3 regions of the Shewanella sp. BF02_Schw genome follow, and region 3 is predicted to be linked to each of the others. Evidence: predicted binding sites of a transcription regulator. Region 3 holds the regulator's gene; each other region holds the start of a gene.

Region 1 (7,683 bases), on a different contig from region 3:
ACCATTGACCACGATGATATCGGTGATTTTTGGCGCGCCTTCGGTAATCGTGCCGGTTTTATCTAAAATCATGGTGGTAATAGTCGATGCCGTTTGCAGAGCTTCACCATTACGAATAAGCACGCCAGATTCAGCGGCTTTACCTACACCCACCATCACCGACATGGGTGTTGCTAACCCTAACGCACACGGACAAGCGATGATTAAAATTGTCATCGCCGACACTATGGCGTATCCCACAGAGGGTTCAGGCCCAAAATTAAGCCATACCATGGCGCTGATAATGGCAATAATCATCATTGCAGGAACAAAATAGCTCGAAATAACATCTGCCATTCGACCAATTGGCGGTTTGGAGTTCTGCGCCCGTTTAACCATAGTAATAATGTGCGCCAAAGCGGTATCTTTACCGACTCGTGTGGCGGTAAAAGTAAGTGATCCCAGTTTGTTTAATGTACCTGCGACCACATCATCATTAACACTTTTTTCAACCGGAATAGGTTCACCCGTCAACATCGATTCATCAATAAAACTACTCCCCTCAACGACCACACCATCTACGGGAATTTTTTCACCTGGTCGAACACTGACTTTATCGTTTAATTGCACCAAGGCAATATCGATATCGACCGCTTTACCATTGCGGATCACTCTAGCCGTTTTAGCTTGTAAACCAATTAAGCGCTTAATCGCTGCCGAGGTTTTACCGCGCGCCTTGACCTCTAACGCGAGTCCAAGATTGATTAAACCAATGATCATCGCGGTTGCTTCAAAATAGACATGGCGCGCCATTTCTGGCAATAAATCTGGTGCAAATACCACCACCATAGAGTAAACCCACGCAGTGCCTGTTCCGAGCGCAATTAAGGTGTCCATATTGGCACTATGATGAGTAAATGATTTCCATGCGCCAGTATAAAAATGCTTGCCGGAGAAGAACATTATCCCTAAGGTCAGTATACCAATTGCTCCCCAAACCAGCTGTTGTATTGGGTTAGTAACGGTCATGTCACCAATAAACAAACCATAAATCATCAGTGGGATACCCACTGCCAATGCGACAATAGTGTGTTTTATTAGGCTTTTATAATATATTGCATCTGCCTGTTCTTTCTCATCAATAGCATCTGCACCACCTTGATCGTTAATCAAAATAGCGTGATAACCGGCTTTTTCAACGGCCTCAAGCAAACTAGCGACTTCAACCTCTCCGGTGACCATCACACTGCGATCAGCAAAGTTCATTTCAGCCTGCTCTACTTGCGCGACTGTTTTAAGGGCTTTCTCAATTTTGCCAACACAGCTGGCACAACCTGCACCCTCTATCAATAATTGTGTTGTTGTTTGGGTATTCATCACAAAGACTCCTTATCACTAACCTGACAAGGGGTTTCATGGTTTGGATCAAATCCCTCAATCAAGTGACAAATCATGGCACCTGTAGGCGCCAATGCTGGCAGATTTTCCCACTCACTTACGGCTTGAGTCAGCTTATTACGTAGCTTTAACGTTTCATTAAACAGTATTTCAGTTTCGGCCAACTTTTGGCTAATAAGCTGCTTCACCATGGTACAAGCGCTTTCACCGTGATCAGTTTTGGAAAAAATCACTTTAATTTCATCCACCGAAAAACCTAAGTTTCTGGCACTCATAATAAATCGCATCCGCGACACTTCTTTGTCACGATAGTATTTATAACCATTGCTAGGCGATTTTGTTGGTGCGAGCAGGCCGATTCGGGTGTAAAAACGAATTGTGTCTGTGGTAACACCCAATAACGTTGCGAGTTCACTGACTTGCATAATCACTCCTTGGGGTAACGACTGTATTAAATAATAAGATCTACATAAATAAATCTATTGAGTATATGCAACGACTGTAAACCTATGTCTTACACCTATGTCAAGTGGCCAATAACCCTGAAAATAAAAAACGCCAATATGAACACTCATGTCGGCGTGGATACTTGATATATAAATAATCTAATGGTGAGTGCAAACTGCGTGGGCACTTAAGCTATTGGCACATTCGCTGATAAATTATTGATCCCAATCGGGGCTAAAGTCAGGCGCCGCCACACGATGATTTCGGTCTAACTTATCGATCGCCGCCATGTCTTCAGACGGAAGCGATAACGCTAATGAGGCAATATTAGCTTGAACATTTACCAGCTTAGTTGACGATGGAATAGTGACATAACCTTTTTGGCGCATCCACACTAATACCGCTTGGGCGGGTGTCATTTGGTGTTTCTTCGCAATCGCGACAATAGTGTCGTCGGTTAATACCGCACCATAGGCAAATGGCATATAACCAGTCACCATAATATTGTGCTGCTGACAAAATTCGACCAGTCGGTTATTTTGCAAATATGGATGTACTTCAACCTGATTAGTGAATATTGCGTCGGTACCTAAAATCTCAATCGCTTGTGTAACCTGGGCCATAGTGAAATTAGACACGCCAATGTGTTTCGCTAAACCAGCATCTTGCACCTCTTTTAATGCCAGTAAATACTCTCGCATAGGTACTGAATCATCGCGTAACGGCCAATGTATCAGTAACAAATCCACATAATCGGTTTGCAATAAAGCCAAGCTGTCATGCACGCTTTGAATAAGTTTGTCGTGGGCAAAACGATCCGTCCACACCTTAGTGGTGAGAAAAATATCAGCTCTTGCGATACCCGATGCTTTAATTGCATCACCAACTTGTTTCTCATTGGCGTAAATCTGAGCGGTATCAATGTGGCGAGAACCCTGCTTTAGCGCCATTAACACTGAATCAAATGCCAGTTGATCTTTAAGTCTGAAGGTACCTGTGCCTAACAATGGAATAGTGGTCATATTGTCTTCCTAAAAACGGTATCTGAACCAACACTGTGCGCCAACTAACAACAGAAATAAACCGTCAACCAAGCAAATCTGTTTTGCTCAAACTGCAAATATCTACACACGATTAAATTGAGCCCTTAGTTATAAGGTTAATCTTGGTTGAATAAACTCAATAAATGCAGAAATACGTCGCGCCACAATAGACGATTTGTAATACACCGCATTCACTTGTTCACGTTCTATGTGAGTAAACTTCTCCGACTGAAGTATGGGCACTAACCGACCCGCCGCGAGATCATCATTAATCATAAAACCTGAAAGACACGCAATGCCATTACCTGCCAGTGCTAGTTGACGCAAGGTTTCTCCATTGCTGGTGCTGATGGTAGGGGTAATAACATCGTAACCTTTTAGCGGCCAGTGATTCAATATTTTAGGTTCGGTAAACCCAAGTAACTCGTGGCAAGCCAAATCAGACACTTTTTGTGGCACACCTCTACGCGCTAAATACTCAGCGGAGGCAACAATATGTAAGGCACTTTTACCTAATGGTCGAGCATGCAAGGTTGAGTCTGCCAGCTTACCGATTCTAATGGCCACATCGGTACGCTTTTCAAGTAAATCGACATAGCCCTCGTTCGAGGTCAATGCTAATTCAATGTCTGGATAAGCGGCTCGAAAATCTTTCATCAAAGGCACTAATTGATGAAACACAAACGGACTTGCCGCGTCCACACGCAAACGTCCTTGTGGTAGTTCACCACGACGTACGAGTTCATCTTCTGCGCGTTGTAATTGTTGTAATCCACCCCGAACAGATTCGACAAATTGGCGGCCTTCATCGGTTAACTCAACACGCCGAGTGGTACGATTGAGAATGGTGACCCCGAGCTGTTGCTCTATTTTACTTACCGCACGTGACACTCGTGCAACCTGAATATTGAGTGCGTCGGCCGCCGCAGAAAACCCGCCACTATCGACCACCATCAGCAATATATCTAAATCATCTGAACGCGTAAGCATGCATACCTCATCTTGTGCTGTGTCGATCTAAAGAGTCGCTCTAACATCATTTTTTATTGCATTTATAGCAAAAGTCATTTGCTAAACATACTGTTTTTAACAACGTAAATCTAATCAATAATGACGCCCATCAACTGACTGACACATTTATCGCGACGGTAAATCCTAGCGACAACCTAAGAGGAACACATTATGCCGTTAGCTTTACTCGCATTGACGCTTAGCGCCTTTGCTATTGGAACCACCGAATTTGTCATTGTGGGATTAATCCCCACAATGGCACAAGATCTGAACGTATCATTACCATCGGCTGGCTTATTGGTCAGTCTTTACGCATTAGGTGTCGCCATTGGCGCACCTGTACTCACCGCATTAACCGGTAAATGGAATCGCAAACACGTATTGCTGGCGGTAATGAGTTTATTTGTTGCGGGTAATCTATTGGCTTGGCAAGCGCCCGGTTACGAAACCTTAATCGCTGCACGCATTATCACTGGGTTAGCCCACGGAGTATTTTTCTCTATTGGCTCAACCATTGCCACTGGGTTAGTACCCAAAGAAAAAGCCGCCAGTGCGATTGCCATTATGTTTACGGGGTTAACTGTAGCCTTAGTGACAGGCGTCCCTTTGGGCACCTACATTGGCCAAACCTTTGGCTGGCAAGCCACTTTTTTAACTGTCGCAATTCTTGGGTTTGTAGCCTTGATAGGCAGTAGCTTGTTGGTTCCTAATAATTTACCTCAGCCACCCGCGGCAAAATTATCATCGCAATTAAAAGTACTCACTCAACCACGGTTATTACTGGTCTATGCCATTACCGCATTAGGTTATGGCGGCACATTCACGGCCTTTACTTTTTTAGCTCCCATTTTAGAGCAAGTGTCTGGTTTTGAATCTCAATCTATTGGCTTAATCATGTTGGTGTACGGGGTATCGGTCGCTATTGGTAATATTTGGGGCGGAAAAATGGCCGATAAAATGGGCCCAATTAAAGCGTTAAGTATTATTTTCAGCGGTCTTGCGACCATATTAGTGATATTTAACTTTACTGCGGTTAACCCTATTGCCGCTGTGATCACCATTTTGGTCTGGGGCGCATTTGCATTTGGTAATGTACCTGGGCTACAAGTTTACGTAGTTTCCCTTGCACAGAAGTACACACCCGACGCCGTTGATGTGGCTTCAGGATTAAATATTGCCGCTTTTAATATCGGTATTGCACTTGGGTCTTGGGGTGGCGGGCTGATTGTGGCTAACGCTGGCCTAATGCATACACCTTGGGTTGGTGCGGTGATTGTGGTTATTGCCCTAGCATTAACACGTTTCAGTGGCTCACTAGACAAGAAAACTAACGCTAGCAAGAATGCTCAAGTGAGTATTCAAGCGAGTAGTTAAAAGAATAGTTAAAAAAATAGTTAAGCAACGACATCAACGCTGATATTCAACATCACGATGGGATCGATAAGCACCAATGTGAGCTCGTATCTGCGATCTCACATTGGTCGCTATCATTGTGCTCACATTCAGATGTTATAAACCCCAATCGGCTTTAGGTAAATGCTCCACAAACCAGTCAAATGCACGGCCTTGATGGTCTTTATGCCAAGCAATGTACAAACTTTGATTCGGTCTTGGAATTGAACACATTTTTTCAATCAACTCACCACTATCAAAGTAGCATTGCACCATGTGTCTGGGTACAAAACCAATACCTAGTCCTTGTAACTGTGCTGCTATCTTGGTTTCCATGGTGTTAACTTTAATCACTTGTTTGCTTTTAAAAAGGCCACTACTGCGAGTAGGTAAAAGTTGTGATGTATCGGCGACCACCACCGAAGCATAGTCAGTTAGTTTGTCGGCTTCTAATACGCCATCAACAAACGCCAATGGATGATATGGCGCTACGGCAAATACAAATTCAATTTCGCCTATTTTATGGGTTTGAAATACACCTCTTGGTAACTCACCAGACGCACCAATCACAATATCGGCGCGTCGGCTGTGCAATGCATCCCAACCACCACCGACGGCTTCAACATCGACACTAATGTCGACCGAGTGTTCTAGCTGATTAAATTGTTCAATTAATTGAAACAACGTCCCCTGGGGGATGACCGTGTCGCGTGATAGCCGAATTTCAGTTTCCCAACCAGACTCTAATTGCTGCACAGAATCAACCAACCGATTGGTGGCTAACAAAATCTGCCGCCCTTGCTCTAACACAATTTTACCTGCTGGCGTCAGTTGTGCTTTTTGCTTTGTGCGGTCAAATAACGCCGTGCCCATATCATCTTCAAGTTTTTTGATGGTGTAAGTCAGCGCTGACGGTACTCGATATAACGATGCCGCTGCAGCAGCAAAGCTGCCCTTACGTTCAATCGCATCTAGGGCACGTAATGCGTCAATAGTAATCGGATTTTGCATCAACTCTCCATATTCAAATAATTTGAACCTTTACGTCAGTTTATTCCGATTTTTTATTCAATCAAGTCTCAATATACTTCTTATCAACCAGTGAGACAGGCTCACTAGAAACAATTAATGTTTAAATTTATTGAGGATATATACCATGAAAGCACTCGTTAAACGCATCACGAACTCTACTGCAGGTTTTAGCACTTTGGCATTACGCTTACCTGTTGGGATTATTTTTATGGCTCATGGCGGGCAAAAACTGTTTGGTTGGTTTGGCGGTTATGGCCTTGAAGGTACAGGACAGTGGATGGCATCGATTGGGATTGAGCCCGGCGTGTTAATGGCTTTCTTAGCCGGTAGCGCTGAATTGGTTGGCGGACTGTTCATCTTATTGGGTTTATTGACTCGTCCAGCAGCGGTTGTATTAGCATTCACCATGATTATCGCCATTGCTAGCGTACATATTAGCAACGGTTTATTTATGGCAAACAACGGTTATGAATTTGCGTTAGCACTATTGGCTGCCAGTGTGTCACTTGCACTATCAGGTTCAGGCAAAGTCGCGCTAGATAAAGCCATTGTAAGCAAACTGTCTTAATTTTCCGTACTGATCACTTATTCATTAAACGATAGGAACAACATTATGATTACCTTACGTCATGCAAGCGAGCGCGGAATAGCCAACTTTGGTTGGTTAGACAGCAAACACAGTTTTTCATTTGGCAGCTACTATGATCCACAACACATGGGCTTTTCAGCACTGCGAGTGATCAATGACGACAGTGTCACTCCTGGTGCCGGATTTGCCACTCACGGCCACCGTGACATGGAAATTATCAGCTACGTACTTGAAGGCTCTATCGCCCATAAAGACAGTGAAGGCAATGTTGAAGTGTTGCCTGCAGGTGAGTTCCAATTAATGTCTGCTGGCAGTGGTATTACTCACAGTGAGTACAACGCATCCGCCACAGAGCCACTGAAGTTTTTACAAATTTGGATCCAGCCAAATGCTTTAGGTAATACACCAGGATATCAACAAAAAAACTTTGGTCAAGCAGTAGGACTAACCACGATTGCTACGCCAACGGGTGAAAACGGAACCTTGCAAATCAAGCAAAATGCGACATTGTCACAACTGATTTTGGCGCCTAAATCTGAAATAACCTATCAGATTGCGACTGACCGTAAAGTGTATGTTCATCAAGTCGCTGGCGAGCTCAATATTGAAGATCAACAGCTAAAAATAGGTGATGGCGCTAAACTCACCGACATGACCACGGTGACCTTGGTTAATCCATCGGACACTCAAGCAACTGCACTGATTTTTGATTTACCCTAGATGAGGTTAGTTGATAATTAAGCCTGTGATAGTGTTCCTTCATAGGCTTAATAGCTTCAACTTTATACCCAT
Region 2 (7,683 bases), on a different contig from region 3:
CTTGATTAGGCTCACCCAATACTGGCTCATATACCCAATTACACACAGTGCAGAGCATATTTTGTGAATCACTCATTGCCGTCGCTGTTGTACATGTCGGTTTGGTTGCTTGAGTTGGCTTAGTGGTTACAGTGGCTTGAGCGCTCTTAGCTAGCGATGCCGGTGAAATGGATTTTACATTACTTAAATCATGCCATGCCCAGCTTTTAGCTATCTGGCGACCGTGCTCACGGCATTCGCGCATCGCTTTACCATCTGGTCGCCATTTTGCTTTTAAGCCGACAATGGTTTCAAATCCGGCATCTGTAAGACGGGTGTGAATACGGTCAACGGCGCCGCCGTTCCAGCCATAACTTCCAAATGCACCGGCTTTTTTATCTTTAAAGCGCAGGCCTGTGATCTCTTCTAGCATTCCCGCGACTTTCGGCATCATGATATTGTTCATGGTTGATGAGCCTACCAAAATACCTTTGGAGCGGAACACGTTGGCTAATATGTCATTTTTATCATGACGGGCCACGTTAAACACTTTAACCGACACAACAGGGTCAACGTCGTGGATGCCTTGAGCAATGGCATCGGCCATCATGCGGGTGTTATTAGACATCGAATCATAAAAAATGGTGATTCTGTCTTCCTGATAGTTATCTGCCCATTGCAGATATTGATGAATAATCTGTGCTGGGTTGTCGCGCCACACTACGCCATGGGCGGTAGCAATCATGTCAACGGGCAGGTTAAAGCTTAGCACCTCGTTAATTTTGGCGGTAACCAGCGAGCTAAACGGGGTTAAAATATTGGAATAATAGCGTAAACATTGATCCATCAATTCAATTTGGTCTACTTCGTCATTAAACAAATGCTCATCGCAGTAATGTTGACCGAACGCATCATTGCTAAACAACACAGCATCTTCCGTTAAATAGGTCATCATGCTGTCAGGCCAATGCAACATCGGAGTTTCAATGAACACCAGCTGCTTACCGTTACCAATGTCTAAGGTATCGCCGGTTTTAACGATATTAAAATTCCACTCTGTATGGTGATGTAAGCCAGTAATAGAGTCGATAGCATTTTCGGTACAGTAAATCGGGGTATTAGGAATTTTAGCCATTAAAGCCGCTAAGGCACCTGAGTGATCTTCTTCCGCATGGTTAATGACGATGTAATCAATCTTATCGAGATCAATTTCCATCTCAAGGTTTTGGATAAATTGCAGGCTGAAACGATGGTCAACAGTATCGATTAAGACATTTTTCTGTTCACGAATAAGGTAACTATTATAACTGGTGCCTTTGGTGGTTTTATATTCAGTACCATGGAAGTCCAATATTTCCCAGTCACGTTGTCCAACCCAATCGATGTTATTTTTAATGTGAATTGTCATATGTACACCTGTAATAAATTAGAAGTTAAAGTTGATAGAGATATTTCAAAAGTTAACTTCGTTATTGCAGAGTGCATGCCAACTGTTTATCTTATTGATTATATGGAGGTAATGTATTTTTAGTGAATTTTATTGATGTCATAAAGACATGTTGTGTATTGTCAATATGACACTAAATTGTCATATTGACTTCTTATTGTGTTCTAAAATGACATTATTGATGAAATGCCAATCACAGGCTTTATCGCTATTTATCAGCTAATACAAACTGGGATAAATGCTTGCTTCAGCTGCATTTTGTAATGTTATTGTTATTACATTAAGCTAAGGCTATTCACTAGAATACGATAACCACGAAATTTACTGAGCTGTTTATGTCGTAAAATTTGTATTAATTCAATCCCTTTGGATGTCAGATATAAAAAGGATGTTAGATGATAGATTTTAATAATAAAGGTTTTTTCAAACTGAAGCAGAATTCTGATTTTGCAGACAAAGCCCGCGATTTACTTATCGATGATGAACGAGTCATTGATTCATATAAATCCATGCGTGATGGTGTCATTTTTACCAGTAAAAGAATTATCGCTGTTAATGTTCAAGGCATTACAGGAAGTAAAAAAGATTTTACATCTTTGCCTTACAAAAATATTGTCGCTTACTCAATTGAAACATCGGGGACATTCGATCTCGATTCCGAACTAGAAATATACTTTTCAGCGATAGGCAAAGTTAGGTTTGAGTTTACTGGTAAGGCCTCAATGCTGGAGATATCAAAAATAATCTCAGGTTATTTATTATAGGTCTGCAAATGCCGCTATTGTCAATAATTGCTTAATAAATTGATAATTTCAACAAACGAATCATTAAGGTTTAATCTGTTGTAAAATACGATTTTAGTCTAGAATTTAATGCTGAAACTGAGGAGTGTTAAGTGGGTCGTTTCGTCAGTTGTCTGGCGTCGAGAAAGACTAAAACGTGGGGTGTAAAATTGTAAATATGGCTAATGTTCAAATCAGAGTGTTGCTGATGAGTGATTGGGAAATCTATAGAAGGTTACGTTTATTAGCATTACAAGACTCGCCAGATTCGTTTGGCTCGACTTATGAACGAGAAGCTGAATTTACCGACGAAGAGTGGATTTCTCGTCTTAATGCAAGCAAGCAATCGAGCAAAGCATGCATTGCCACTGATCGCTGAACTTGATGGCGTCGCCGTAGGCTTAGCATGGGGACAGATCCATAGTTCTAGTCCTATGGATACTGATGCTGCACATGTGTATCAAATGTGGATGTCACCACGCGCGCGCGGATATGGACTTAGTAAGTTATTACTGAATAGCATTATTGATTGGGCCAAAAAATCTAATCGAAAAGTCGTTTGCTTAGAGGTTACTATTGCTAACGAGGCCGTTGTTAATCTCTATAAATCAATTGGTTTTGTTGCTGCTGGTGAAACACAGACTCTACGAGAGGGTAGTGCATTACTGACTCAAACCATGATACTGGAGTTATGTGGTTAATAAATGAGTCATGTTCTCAATAAAATCGACGTTTTCAGCAAAATAGTTTTCAGTAAAATCGTTTTCAATAAAATCTAGGTGACACGACTCACTTTTAGGGTATTGTCGCAACGGTTTAATTAACCTCGTTTCGCTCATTAACTGAGTGGCTTTTACAATGGAGTGTAAAAATGAATGAATCTCAAGCAGATAATATTATCCAATCTTATGAAACGGATAGCATTACCGCTTTACGTTCAGATTTAGATAAACTGAGACCCAAACCATATACGTGGTTAATCCAATGGCTGATGTGTTTGACGACTATTGGCGCTATTTTATATATTGCAAAAGTAGACCTATTAGTAGAACAAAATTTTGTGTGGTTGCTACTGTTATTTGTCGCGATTGGCTTTAGCCATCGAGATGATTATTTAGCTCATAAACGTATCGATTTGGTGATTAAACTACTTGATAAAAATGCATTTCATAAACGATCATAGTTCAAAAGGAAGCCTTGGCACATGGATATTATGATTGATGATTTACAGGGCTCTGGCGTGGTTGAGTTACTGCAAGCACATTTGGCTGACATGTATGCAACATCGCCACCGGGTAGTGTTCATGCATTAGATATTGAAGCCTTAAAACATCCATCAATTACTTTTTGGTGTGCCAAACAAGGTGACATAGTACTTGGGTGCGTAGCGATAAAACAGTTAACGCCAACCCACGGCGAAATTAAGTCTATGCGAACGGCTGCAATGGCGAGAAACCAAGGAGTAGCATCGGCATTGTTATCGCACATATTGGGCGTAGCTAAGTCTTGTGGTTATCAGCGGTTGAGTTTGGAAACTGGATCGATGGATTTTTTTGCGCCAGCAAGGCGTTTGTATGAACGACATCAATTTGATTACAGCGGCCCATTTGCGGACTATAAACTAGATCCTAATAGCTTGTTTATGACAAGATTAATTGAGTAAATTGATTTGTGATAAAGGTAAAGCTTAGCAAAGCGCTAATTTATGAAATGTGTAAGCGACTATTACTCTTCTTCATTATTTTTGGCATTGCCATCGTAATATTAATGACCCCAGAAGGTGAGTGTGTAGCATTTTTTAGCCATAGCTTGTGCACAGGAAAAGATAAGTGGGTTATCGTAAAGTGGATTTTTTTGTTTGATTCATTGTTACTGGCATACACAGCTTTGCCTGTGTTGCATTACTTAGCGCTAAGATTTTTAATTAAGCATAAAAACTGACCTCTAAATGGTTTTTGAAAAGCTTAATGATTTACAACCTTTCTATCATTGATCTAAACAAGCCAAGCTCAGTTATGGCATTGGCATAACTGAGTTTGGCTTGTTTTATATTAGTGCTGCAGTTTCCAGATAAAGCGTTATTAGTACTATGCTTAGCAGGCTTGTTCACTCTCAACAATTTTTTGAATATCGTGCGGGTGTACTTTAACGCAAATGCCATTGGCCTTAAATGCGATAGTTGGGTTAGCAAGGCGCTCTTTATCACCTTTTGGCGAACTTTGTTTAACCTTAATATCACTGTTTTCGTCACTACCTGCAATAATATTACCTACAATAGTATTACCTGCAATAGTATTACCCGCAATAACATCAGCCAGTAGTGGCACTTTTTCGATAAGCTCTGCGACGAGTTCATCACAGGTTTGTGCCTGTGATGGGAACACTAATTCGATATGCTCCCAACCTTCAACCGGATAAGATTTGTCAGATGGAAAGGGCAGTTCAACACATTGAATTTTCATCGCACCGATAACTAATGGTTCGGCTAATTTAATGATTAAAATCGGCCGACCGTTGATGATGTTATTAGAGATGATTTTGCCGTGTTGACTAAATTCATCGACGAGTAACTGCGCTGTTTGATTATCGTTCACCCGCAGAGCAGCATGATCACAATTCAATGCTAAGTTGTCTAAACCTAACCGATGAATAAACGCGCTTATGCGCTGGCTAAAGTCTGCCCAAGTATGTTGTAGATGTTGGTAATTCATTTAATAACCCAAGAAACAAAGCAAAAAATGGTATGGTTGAGCTTGAATAAGCTTATGGCCATATTTCAATCGGTGTACCAGCATCAATCATTTGCCACAATTCATCCATTTCTTTGTTGGTGACGGCAATACATCCATTGGTCCAGTTGTACTTTTGTGCTTCTTCTGGCGGTAAAGTTGAACGAGGGTTTTCACCGTGGATCATAATCATGCCACCGGCTCTAATGCCTAATGCATCAGCTCGTAATTTATCTTCTTCATTGGGATAAGAGATATGAATCGATTTATAAAATGCACTATCAGATTTTTTATAATCTAATACATAACGACCTTGCGGAGTACGTTGATCACCTTCTTTAAGCTTATGACCACTTGGCACATCGCCCATGGCAATAAGGTAACTTTTAATCACTCTTCCGTCACGCATGACAGATAAGCGTGATTCAGATTTATTGACGACAACTAAATCTACTTTTGCTGTAGTTTGGCTTGAAGAGGCAACCGCCAATGACGGGCTGAAAATTAAGGCTATAAATATTATGTACAACGCGCGCATGAAATCTCCGTAAACCAATGACCTTTTTAATTTTTATTGTAAAATGACCCTATTTCGAATGTTAAAACTCGACAGTCAATGTTAGATTTTAACGACAACAAGGGTTAATTGATATTAGTTAACCGAGTTTATTTGCAATTTATTACCCGAGACAGTGAATAATAAGATGAATATCGAAGAAAAATCCGACAGTCCACTAAAAAAACAGCTTAGAAGTGTGATTTTTGGTACCGAAACCCCAGCAGGAAAACGTTTCGATATTGCCCTTATGGTCTGTATTGTACTGAGTGTGATATTGATTTTTATCGATACCACAGAATATGTTAATTCCCTTTACGGTGACTATATTAGTATCGCCGAATGGACCTTTACGGTATTGTTTACCGTTGAGTACATATTAAGGCTCTATTGCTCGCTTAATCGGTTACACTATGCACGCAGTTTTTTTGGTGTAGTGGATTTAGTGTCAATTTTACCCAGTTATTTAGGGTTGATTTTCCCTGGTGCCAATGTCGCGTTAGCGTTAAGAGTACTGCGTTTATTCCGGGTGTTTAGAGTATTAAAGTTACTTCGATACCTAAGCGATGGCCAAATATTGCTCAAAGCCATGGTGCAGTCCGGTCGAAAAGTGTTTATGTTTTTCTTCTCGGTAAGCCTGATTATTATGGTGTTAAGTGTGGTTATGTATGTGGTTGAAGGCCCTAACAATGGCTTTACTTCCATTCCTAAGTCCATGTATTGGACCGTGGTGACCATTACCACCGTTGGCTACGGAGATATTACGCCGCAAACGCCATTGGGCCAAGGGATTGCGGCACTTACTATGCTGATTGGTTATTCGATTATTGCGATCCCCACCGGTATTTTAACCGCTGAAATTTCACATGAAATGGTCAGAACCCGTGATTTACGTAAATGCAGTAATTGTGGCAAAAAAGGCCACGATAAAGATGCTGAATATTGTAATCATTGTGGTAGCGAACTTGAAAAACTCTAGGGTTACAGCCTGTAAAGCTGATTTAGATTTGATTTTTATTATAGACACACAAGGATATTGATGACCGCTGCTAAATTTGTTGAGGGTTCCATTTTACGCCATATCCTGGTGATGAGCTCTACTGCTGCTGTGGGTATTTCGGCACTTTTTGTGGTCGACTTACTCGATATTTTCTTTTTAAGCTTACTTGGTGAAATAGAGCTCGCCGCAGCAGCAGGTTATGCCAGCACGATTTCATTTTTTACGACTTCGATAGGTATCGGCTTATCGATTGCTCTTGGCGCTTTGGTGTCAAAAGCGGTGGGGTCGAAAAACATTAAGTTAGCCAAGAGATTATTTTTAAACAGTGCCATCGTGACGTTAATTACCAGTGTGCTGGTGGCTGCAGTTGTCATCGCGTTTATTCCCGAATTGTTAGCGTTGGTGGGTGCAACAGGGCGCACTGCGGAATTGGCTGAAAGCTATTTGTATATTCTGGTACCGTCTTTACCATTTATTTGTTTAGCAATGGCGCTTGGCGGCGCGCTGCGTGCAGTGGGTGATGCCAAACTATCGATGATGTCGACACTAGCTGGTGGCGGTGTTAACGCCGTATTAGACCCTATCTTTATCTTTAGTTTATCAATGGGCATTGAAGGTGCTGCGGCCGCATCGGTATTGGCCCGTATTGCGGTGTTTGTCATCTCAGCTCGCGGAGTGGTGGTTAAGCATAAGCTGTTAGGTCAATTTTCGTGGATTGAGTTCAAGCAAGACCTAGGGGTGATTTTTGCCATAGCCGCACCTGCAATGCTCACCAATGTGGCAACTCCCATTGGTAATGCGGTGGTAACGCGTGCCATAGCTGATTTTGGTGATAGTTATGTAGCTGGCTGGGCGGTATTAGGACGTTTGATCCCCGTCTCGTTCGGGATGATTTTTGCATTGTCTGGCGCAGTCGGACCGATAGTGGGGCAAAACTTTGGTGCCAATGAAATTGAACGAGTTCGATTGAGTTTAAACAAAGCGATTCAATTTTGTGTTGTTTATGTTCTGGTGGTGTCACTGGTACTGTTTTTATTACGAAATGTCATTATTAGTAGTTTTGATATGAAAGGCGATGCGGCAGAGCTTATTTTGTTTTTCTGTCAGTACATCGCGGTGTTCTTTATCTTTTCGGGCATTTTGTTTATTGCCAATGCCTCATTTAATAATTTAGGTAAGGCTAAATACTC
Region 3 (7,683 bases):
TTTATTATTCAAGGTTTAGGCCTACATGCTGACTTGAATTCGCAAAAATTATCGCTACTAAGCCAGGTAGAAGGAACATATGAGCCACATTAATCGTCTCCACACTCGCGCCAATGTTATGTTATTAAGTAGCATACTTTGTATATTGAGTTTGCCTGCCATAGCGAAACAAGGGGATCTGAAACAAGAATTGAAAATCGCTTCAGTCAGTCAGTCTGCCGACATTAAGAATAATCAAATTGTTTTTAATGGTCCGGTAACGATTGTCCAAGGCACGATTAATATCAATGCAGATCAGTTACGGGCGTTTACCCCTGAAAACACCACCAGTAAGAGATTAATTGCTACTGGCACCCCGGCTACATTTTCACAAGAATTAGATGACGGTAAAATTGGTACCGCAAGTGCTAACGAAATTAGCTATGACCTTGCCACCACTACACTCACATTGACTGGCAACGCCAAATTGGATCAATCAGGTAGCCAGGTTACCGGTAATAAAATCAAGTACAACATCAGTGCTCAAGAGCTGATTGCCGAAAGTACTGGTACAGGGCAAGATCGGGTAATCACCATCATTCAACCAGAGAATTTCCAAGACGAGTCGGCGCCAAAGCAAAAACTCCCTGAAATTCCTGTTAACAAGCAGATCAAACCATGACCCAAATTACCTTAACCGCTGAAAATCTAGCTAAAAGCTATAAAGCTCGTCAAGTTGTTAAAGATGTGAGTTTAACGGTTAAAACAGGCCAAATTGTCGGTCTTTTAGGCCCCAATGGTGCAGGTAAAACCACCACCTTTTATATGGTTGTCGGCTTAGTAAAAAGCGATAAAGGCCGAATATTGATTGACGATGACGACCTTACTGCCGATCCAATGCATTTGCGCGCCCGCAAAGGTATAGGTTACTTACCACAAGAAGCCAGTATTTTCCGCAAGCTTACCGTTTACGACAACATAATGGCCGTACTGCAAACTCGCAAAGAGCTCAGCACAGACCAACGTATTGAACAGCTTGAGCATCTACTCGAAGAGTTCCACATTACTCACATACGCGACAGCCAAGGCATGTCGTTATCGGGTGGTGAACGTCGTCGTGTTGAAATTGCGCGCGCTTTAGCTGCTAATCCAAAATTTATTTTGCTTGATGAGCCCTTTGCTGGTGTTGATCCTATTTCGGTCATCGACATTAAAAAAATCATCCAACAACTTAAAAATCGCGGTTTAGGGGTATTAATTACCGACCATAACGTACGTGAAACGCTAGACGTTTGTGAGCGAGCCTATATCGTCAGCCAGGGTAATTTAATTGCCGAAGGCACACCTGATGAGATATTAAGTAATCAACAAGTTCGAGCTGTGTACTTAGGTGAACAATTCAAGCTATAGTTACTTTACTGGCCTTTTAGTCTAGCTAACTCATTTCATTGAACGATACCTAAACAACGTTAAATGTCATTGATGTTTATGGCAATCCATTACAGTTCGAGATTGTCATTTTTATGGAAAATCATCTAGGGATAAGCGGTAAATGAAAGCGTCACTCCAACTTAAAATGGGTCAACACTTAACCATGACCCCACAATTGCAGCAAGCCATTCGCTTACTGCAATTATCGTCATTGGAGCTACAGCAGGAAATCCAACAAGCATTAGATTCAAATCCATTGCTTGAAATAGAAGATGAGTTTTCTGAAGCAAAAAACTCCTTAAAAGAAAACCGCGACCAAGCGGATACCGACTTTAGTGACAACAGTATTGTTAATGTCGAAAAAGACACTTCCACCGTCGACATAGCAGAATCCATGACCAAAGAAACCATGGATGATTTAGCCATGGATACCACATGGGATGAAGTATACACAGCCTCACCTATGTCAGGTTCGGGCAGTGCAAGCATGCGCGATGACGACATGCCCTTTCAAGGTGAAACTACTGAAGGTTTGTACGAACACTTAGAATGGCAAAAAAATCTCACTCCATTTTCAGACACAGATCTCGCCATTGCCACCGCCATTATTGATGCCATTGATGAACGCGGTTATTTAACCCAAAGTACCGAAGATATTCTCGAAGCCATGGGTGATGAAAATGTGGAACTCGATGAGGTTGAAGCGGTATTAAAACGCGTTCAACACTTTGACCCTGTGGGTGTTGCAGCACGTGATTTAAGCGAATGCCTATTTATTCAATTAGCGCAATACTCTAACGACACACCCCATATCGATAATGCACGATTGTTAATCAAAGGCTATTTAGAGTTAATTGCTGGCCGTGATTTCAGATTATTGATGCGTAAAACAAAACTAAAAGAAAATGAGTTACGTGACGCAATCACTTTAATCCAGACACTCAATCCTCGTCCGGGCTTATTAATTACCCCCATGGATGATGAATACGTGATTCCCGATGTCACAGTATTAAAGAAAAATGGCCGTTGGGTAGTAGAGTTAAACCCAGACAACATGCCTAAAATTGGTGTTAATCAGCAATATGCAGCCATGGCTAGAGGCAGTAAAAACCCGTCGGATAGTCAATTTATTCGAGGCCATCTGCAAGAGGCTAAATGGTTTATTAAAAGTATTGAAAGCCGTAATGATACTTTACTTAAAGTGGCAAATTGCATTGTGCAATTTCAGCAAGGCTTTTTTGAATATGGCGAAGAAGCCATGAAGCCTATGGTGCTCAATGATATCGCTGAAGCTGTAGAAATGCATGAATCGACCATTTCACGAGTCACCACACAAAAATATATGCACACCCCTCGGGGCTTATTTGAACTAAAATACTTCTTCTCTAGCCATGTCAGTACTGACGATGGCGGGGAATGCTCATCAACGGCCATTCGTGCTTTTATCAAAAAGCTGGTTGCCGCAGAAAACCAGAAAAAACCACTGAGTGACAGTAAAATGGCTCAGCTTCTGGCAGAACAGGGCATAAACGTTGCTCGTCGTACGATAGCAAAATACCGTGAAGCAATGATGATCCCGCCCTCAAACCAACGTAAGAGTTTATAACCTACTAGGCAATGGAGGATTTTTTATGCAAATAAGTCTGACTGGGCGTCATGTCGAAATAACAGAATCTTTACGTGAATACATCCACAGTAAATTTTCAAAGCTTGAACGACACTTCGATCAGATCCATAATGTACACGTTGTGCTCAATGTAGAAAAATTACAACAAAAAGCAGAAGCCAAAATCAACATTAATGGCGCAGAAATTTTTGCAATGTCAGAAAGTACTGATATGTATGCTGCAATAGACGCCCTGATCGATAAACTCGACCGTCAGGTAATTAAACACAAAGAGAAGAATACAAAACACTAACGATGGAACTTTGTACCATTCTGCAGCCGGAATGCACTACCTGTGCCACACCGGGCAGTAAGAAAAAAGTACTGGAACTCATCAGCAATTTAGTCGCTGCCCAGTACCCAACCCTGTCTTCGCAAGAGGTTTTTGAAAGCCTGTTAGCGAGAGAGAAAATGGGTAGCACAGGTATAGGAAATGGCATTGCGATACCTCATGGTAGATTAACGACCATCGATCACCCTATCGCGATATTTATTAAATGTGAAGAAGCCATTGCCTTTGATGCAATCGATAAGCAACCCGTGGATCTTTTATTTGCTTTGTTAGTCCCTGCAGACCAGTGCCAACAACATTTAGGCACGTTATCGAGCATGGCCCAAAAGTTAAGCGATAAGCAAATATTGAAACAGCTTCGTAAAACTCACGACGCAACAGAACTTTATCAGGTTATTACTGCATGAAACTAGTTATAGTATCGGGACGTTCAGGCTCAGGGAAATCCGTTGCCCTGAGAGTATTAGAAGACCTAGGATATTATTGTGTTGATAATTTGCCTTTACCACTCATTGGCACATTATTAGCCCAGCTTAAAGGCAGTAATGATTTGGTTGCGATTAGCGTTGATGTTCGTAACATTGCAGAACAAGGTAAAGTGCTTCAAGACCAATTGGCACTACTTCAAAATGACACTGAAATTATCAGTTTCTTTTTAAATTCCAATGACAAAGTATTGCTTAAACGTTACAGCGAAACACGTCGATTACACCCGTTATCTAAAAATCATATTTCACTGCAAGAAGCGATAAAACTAGAAGGCCGTTTACTTGAGCCTATCGCAAAAATTGTTGATCACTATATCGACACTTCTGCGCTAAACATCTACGAATTAAGCGACCAAGTTAGGCAAATATTATTAGGCAGTGTTGATAAAGAGTTAGTGATTAACTTTGAATCTTTTGGCTTTAAACACGGCATGCCGACAGAAGCAGATTTTATGTTTGATGTACGCTTTTTACCCAACCCACATTGGGAAATAGAACTGCGTCCATTTACGGGTTTAGACGAGCCCGTACAAGAATTTTTAGGTCGTCAGCCATTAGTTAATAAATTTATTTGGCAAATTGAAAACCTATTTGAAACTTGGATGCCGCATTTAGAACGTAACAATCGCAGTTACCTTACCATCGCGATTGGTTGTACTGGTGGTCAGCACCGTTCGGTATATATTGCAGATCAATTAGCAAAACGATTTCGACAAGGCAGTAAACACACGGTTAATGCTCGCCACAGAGAATTAAATATCAGTGATACTAATAACTAAGTGAGCATAGGATCGCGTCAATGATCAAACTTGAACGCCAAGTGACCATTTCAAATAAATTGGGGTTACACGCCCGTGCCGCCACAAAACTCGCGATGTTAGCGGCGGATTTTGATGCTAACATCACCTTAACTCAAGGCGAAAAAAACGCCAGCGCAGCTAGCGTACTTGGGCTATTAATGCTTGAAAGTGGTATCGGTAAAATGATTAGGGTGACAGCTCAAGGCCCAGATGCTGAAGTAGCATTAAACGCAGTGTGTGATCTCATTAATGCTAAATTTGATGAATCTTGTTAATTTTTTAATCGCATTAAATTTATAAATAGCCTGTAATGTGTGAATAGCTGCAAGTTACTCATGCTTTAAGCCACCGTCATCCTTATTTTATGCGGCCTCTAAATGACTAGGCCATACTAACCAAACTGTCACGACATTGATGATCACCAGTAGACATCAGTCCCTCAAAAATATTAGCCCTTAGGTTTATCTCTCGCAGTTGATACCAATCTCATTAGTATCAGTTCATTCTGCGGGAGTTAGCGTTTAACATGATAAAGACATTACCGCTTCTAGCAACGGATCCAGTGCAACTCTGTTTCCGTGACGTGGTACGTCTATAGTATGTAAAGCAGCATTGGCTGCTGCAGAATTTCACCGCAGAAGTCATTTAAGTATTTTATTTCTGCATTTCATTGTCTTACGTAAAGACAGCTATTTCTGCATTTATACGCCTTGAACTGTACAACCTGAGAAACCCAGAATAATGACATACTGAATAATATAAGTATGACGAATAGGAAGTAGATATATGGGTAAAGAGTACCTAGACAATGAGATAACAGAACAACGTCTCAATCAACTCGTTCAAGCACTAGACAGTGGTCTGTTTGTCCATGCCCGTAACATGCTACATACCATGTCACCTAACGATGTCGCCCTTATTCTCGAATCATCACCGCCCAAAAATCGTCAGGTGTTATGGCAACTCATTGACCAACAATATGCTGGGGAAATTCTTGACGAATTAGGTGAAGAACTTAAAGATTCACTTATTAGCAGCATGACACCAGAGAAGCTTGCCCAGGCCACAATAGGCATGGATACAGATGACATGGCCTATATTCTTCGCAGTTTACCCGATAATGTTTACAAGAAAGTGCTCAAATCAATGCGAAGCCAAGACCGGGATAGAGTAGAGCAAGCATTGCGTTACCCAGATGATACTGCCGGCAGTATCATGAATACTGATACCGTCACCCTAAGACCAGATGTCAATATCGAAGTGGTATTACGCTATTTACGTCAACGGGGAAATTTACCTGATACGACTGATACTTTATATGTTGTGGATCGCCATGATCATGTTTTAGGCGGAGTAAGATTAGCTGATTTACTCACATGCGATCCAAGTGTAACGGTCCGCAGTATTATGGACACAGAATTAGAAAGTATTCCTGTAGAGATGTCCGATAAAGATGTGGCGCAAAAATTTGAACGGATGGATTGGATATCTGCCCCAGTCGTCGACAGCCAAGCAAAATTGCTTGGTCGAATTACTATCGATGACGTTATTGATGTCATCCGCGAGGATGCCGAACATTCAATGATGGGAATGGCAGGGATGGATGATGATGAAGATACCTTTGGCCCTGTGCTTAAAAGCACTCTGAGACGCTCTCTATGGCTAACCATCAATCTATTTGCAGCATTACTAGCCTCATCTGTCAGTAACATGTTTGAAGGTACCTTAGAGCAATTCGCCACCATCGCAATTTTAATGACCATTGTACCGAGTATGGGAGGCGTTGCGGGTAATCAAACCCTAGCACTCGTCATCCGCGGGATTGCACTTGGGCATATTGGCCAAAGTAACTCACGCTGGTTAATTGGTAAGGAATTAAGCATCGGATTATTGAACGGTTTAATGTGGTCTGTATTGGTCTTTTTTGCGGTATGGCTTTGGAAAGACGACATCGCATTAGGTGGATTAATTGGCAGTGCCATGCTGATTAATATGACGGTAGCAGGCTTTGCTGGCGCCACTATCCCCATAATGTTAAAAAAGCTAAATATCGATCCTGCGTTGGCGGGGGGTATGGTGTTAACGACGGTAACAGATGTCGTTGGCTTATTTGCATTTTTGGGCCTAGCTACATTATTTTTAATGCACTAAATCATTGATTTAAATCGTACATATCATGTCGTCCAACGAAATTGCACTATCTAGTGCAATTTTACGGACGTCGGCGGCGTCTCTATACACATAAGTCTTTTTCACACATAAGCTCATTTACCAAGCGCTTAGTACTCTGATCACTTTTGCAGCTATGTCTGCAGCCTCACTTTGTTAACGTTTTTCAAACCATCAACTGGCAACAACTCATTCGGTGAAAACCTTGCCTTCATCTTGTCATTAAGGTGACCTTTTTTTGCCATATTTGTCATCCATACTGCGCTACGACAATCACAACCGTAATGTGTTGCCGGCAGCACATGCTCACCACATTAGTGCAATTGCACCAATCTGGTTGGCGACGCAAAAATAACAAAACTACAGGTAACAGGTAATATACTGATAAATAACAACTAAAAATATTTATCAAAGTTGGCACAAGCTTTCCATATAAGAAATATGCACCTACTAAGTAGTAGTTTATTTTTTAAGCAGTCCATTGTAATTGTAGGAGATAGCGATGAATAAAATAACCGTAACACGTAGCATTATATCGATAAATGTCATGGTCAATAATGTCATTGCACAATGCCGCCAAAACATTTTTTTCTTAGCACATCTCGGTTGCAGTCAGTGGGATGAAGTTGAAACTCGCTCAGGTAAACATAGATAAATCGGAAGGAAATTATTTGATGAATATGTCAAATGCAAGACAGTATCCAATCGACTTACAAAGACAAGTGATTAATGAAGTCAAAAACCATAATCGATTATTATCCGACGTAGCAAAACAATATGGCGTGTCGGCTAAAACGGTTTATCAATGGGTGAGAAGTAACGATAGTCGCCAAACTGAAAGCAAGGGCGCGATCGTAT

The links. The regulator sigma-54, encoded in region 3, starts transcription at its own class of promoters, with help from an activator protein. The targets are predictions, from matches to a motif close to GTTGGCACGNNNNTNGNNT.
Region 1: dkgB (2,5-didehydrogluconate reductase DkgB) is a predicted target of sigma-54. The motif match lies at 2,860-2,878, and genes of this name have one in related genera.
Region 2: norV (anaerobic nitric oxide reductase flavorubredoxin) is a predicted target of sigma-54. The motif match lies at 1,452-1,470, and genes of this name have one in related genera.

What each region holds. Positions count from the first base shown of each region.
Region 1 covers NZ_JABKAW020000004.1:28,240-35,922, reverse strand. The annotation lists gene HNW13_RS15400 (heavy metal translocating P-type ATPase) at 1-1,356, opposite strand, end outside; gene HNW13_RS15395 (MerR family transcriptional regulator) at 1,356-1,802, opposite strand; gene dkgB (2,5-didehydrogluconate reductase DkgB) at 2,040-2,846, opposite strand; gene HNW13_RS15385 (LysR family transcriptional regulator) at 2,976-3,857, opposite strand; gene HNW13_RS15380 (MFS transporter) at 4,050-5,252, shown strand; gene HNW13_RS15375 (LysR family transcriptional regulator) at 5,388-6,281, opposite strand; gene HNW13_RS15370 (DoxX family protein) at 6,427-6,870, shown strand; gene HNW13_RS15365 (pirin family protein) at 6,916-7,611, shown strand.
Region 2 covers NZ_JABKAW020000008.1:185,776-193,458, reverse strand. The annotation lists gene norV (anaerobic nitric oxide reductase flavorubredoxin) at 1-1,387, opposite strand, end outside; gene HNW13_RS21780 (PH domain-containing protein) at 1,822-2,190, shown strand; gene HNW13_RS21775 (hypothetical protein) at 2,387-2,587, shown strand; gene HNW13_RS21770 (GNAT family N-acetyltransferase) at 2,541-2,909, shown strand; gene HNW13_RS21765 (hypothetical protein) at 3,080-3,391, shown strand; gene HNW13_RS21760 (GNAT family N-acetyltransferase) at 3,413-3,871, shown strand; gene HNW13_RS21755 (VOC family protein) at 4,302-4,919, opposite strand; gene HNW13_RS21750 (L,D-transpeptidase family protein) at 4,972-5,475, opposite strand; gene HNW13_RS21745 (ion transporter) at 5,642-6,472, shown strand; gene HNW13_RS21740 (MATE family efflux transporter) at 6,533-7,683, shown strand, end outside.
Region 3 covers NZ_JABKAW020000007.1:4,646-12,328, reverse strand. The annotation lists gene lptC (LPS export ABC transporter periplasmic protein LptC) at 1-93, shown strand, start outside; gene lptA (lipopolysaccharide transport periplasmic protein LptA) at 80-661, shown strand; gene lptB (LPS export ABC transporter ATP-binding protein) at 658-1,389, shown strand; gene HNW13_RS19920 (RNA polymerase factor sigma-54) at 1,532-3,016, shown strand; gene hpf (ribosome hibernation promoting factor) at 3,042-3,329, shown strand; gene ptsN (PTS IIA-like nitrogen regulatory protein PtsN) at 3,332-3,775, shown strand; gene rapZ (RNase adapter RapZ) at 3,772-4,635, shown strand; gene HNW13_RS19900 (HPr family phosphocarrier protein) at 4,656-4,931, shown strand; gene mgtE (magnesium transporter) at 5,443-6,807, shown strand; gene HNW13_RS19890 (hypothetical protein) at 7,328-7,480, shown strand; gene HNW13_RS19885 (transposase) at 7,500-7,683, shown strand, end outside.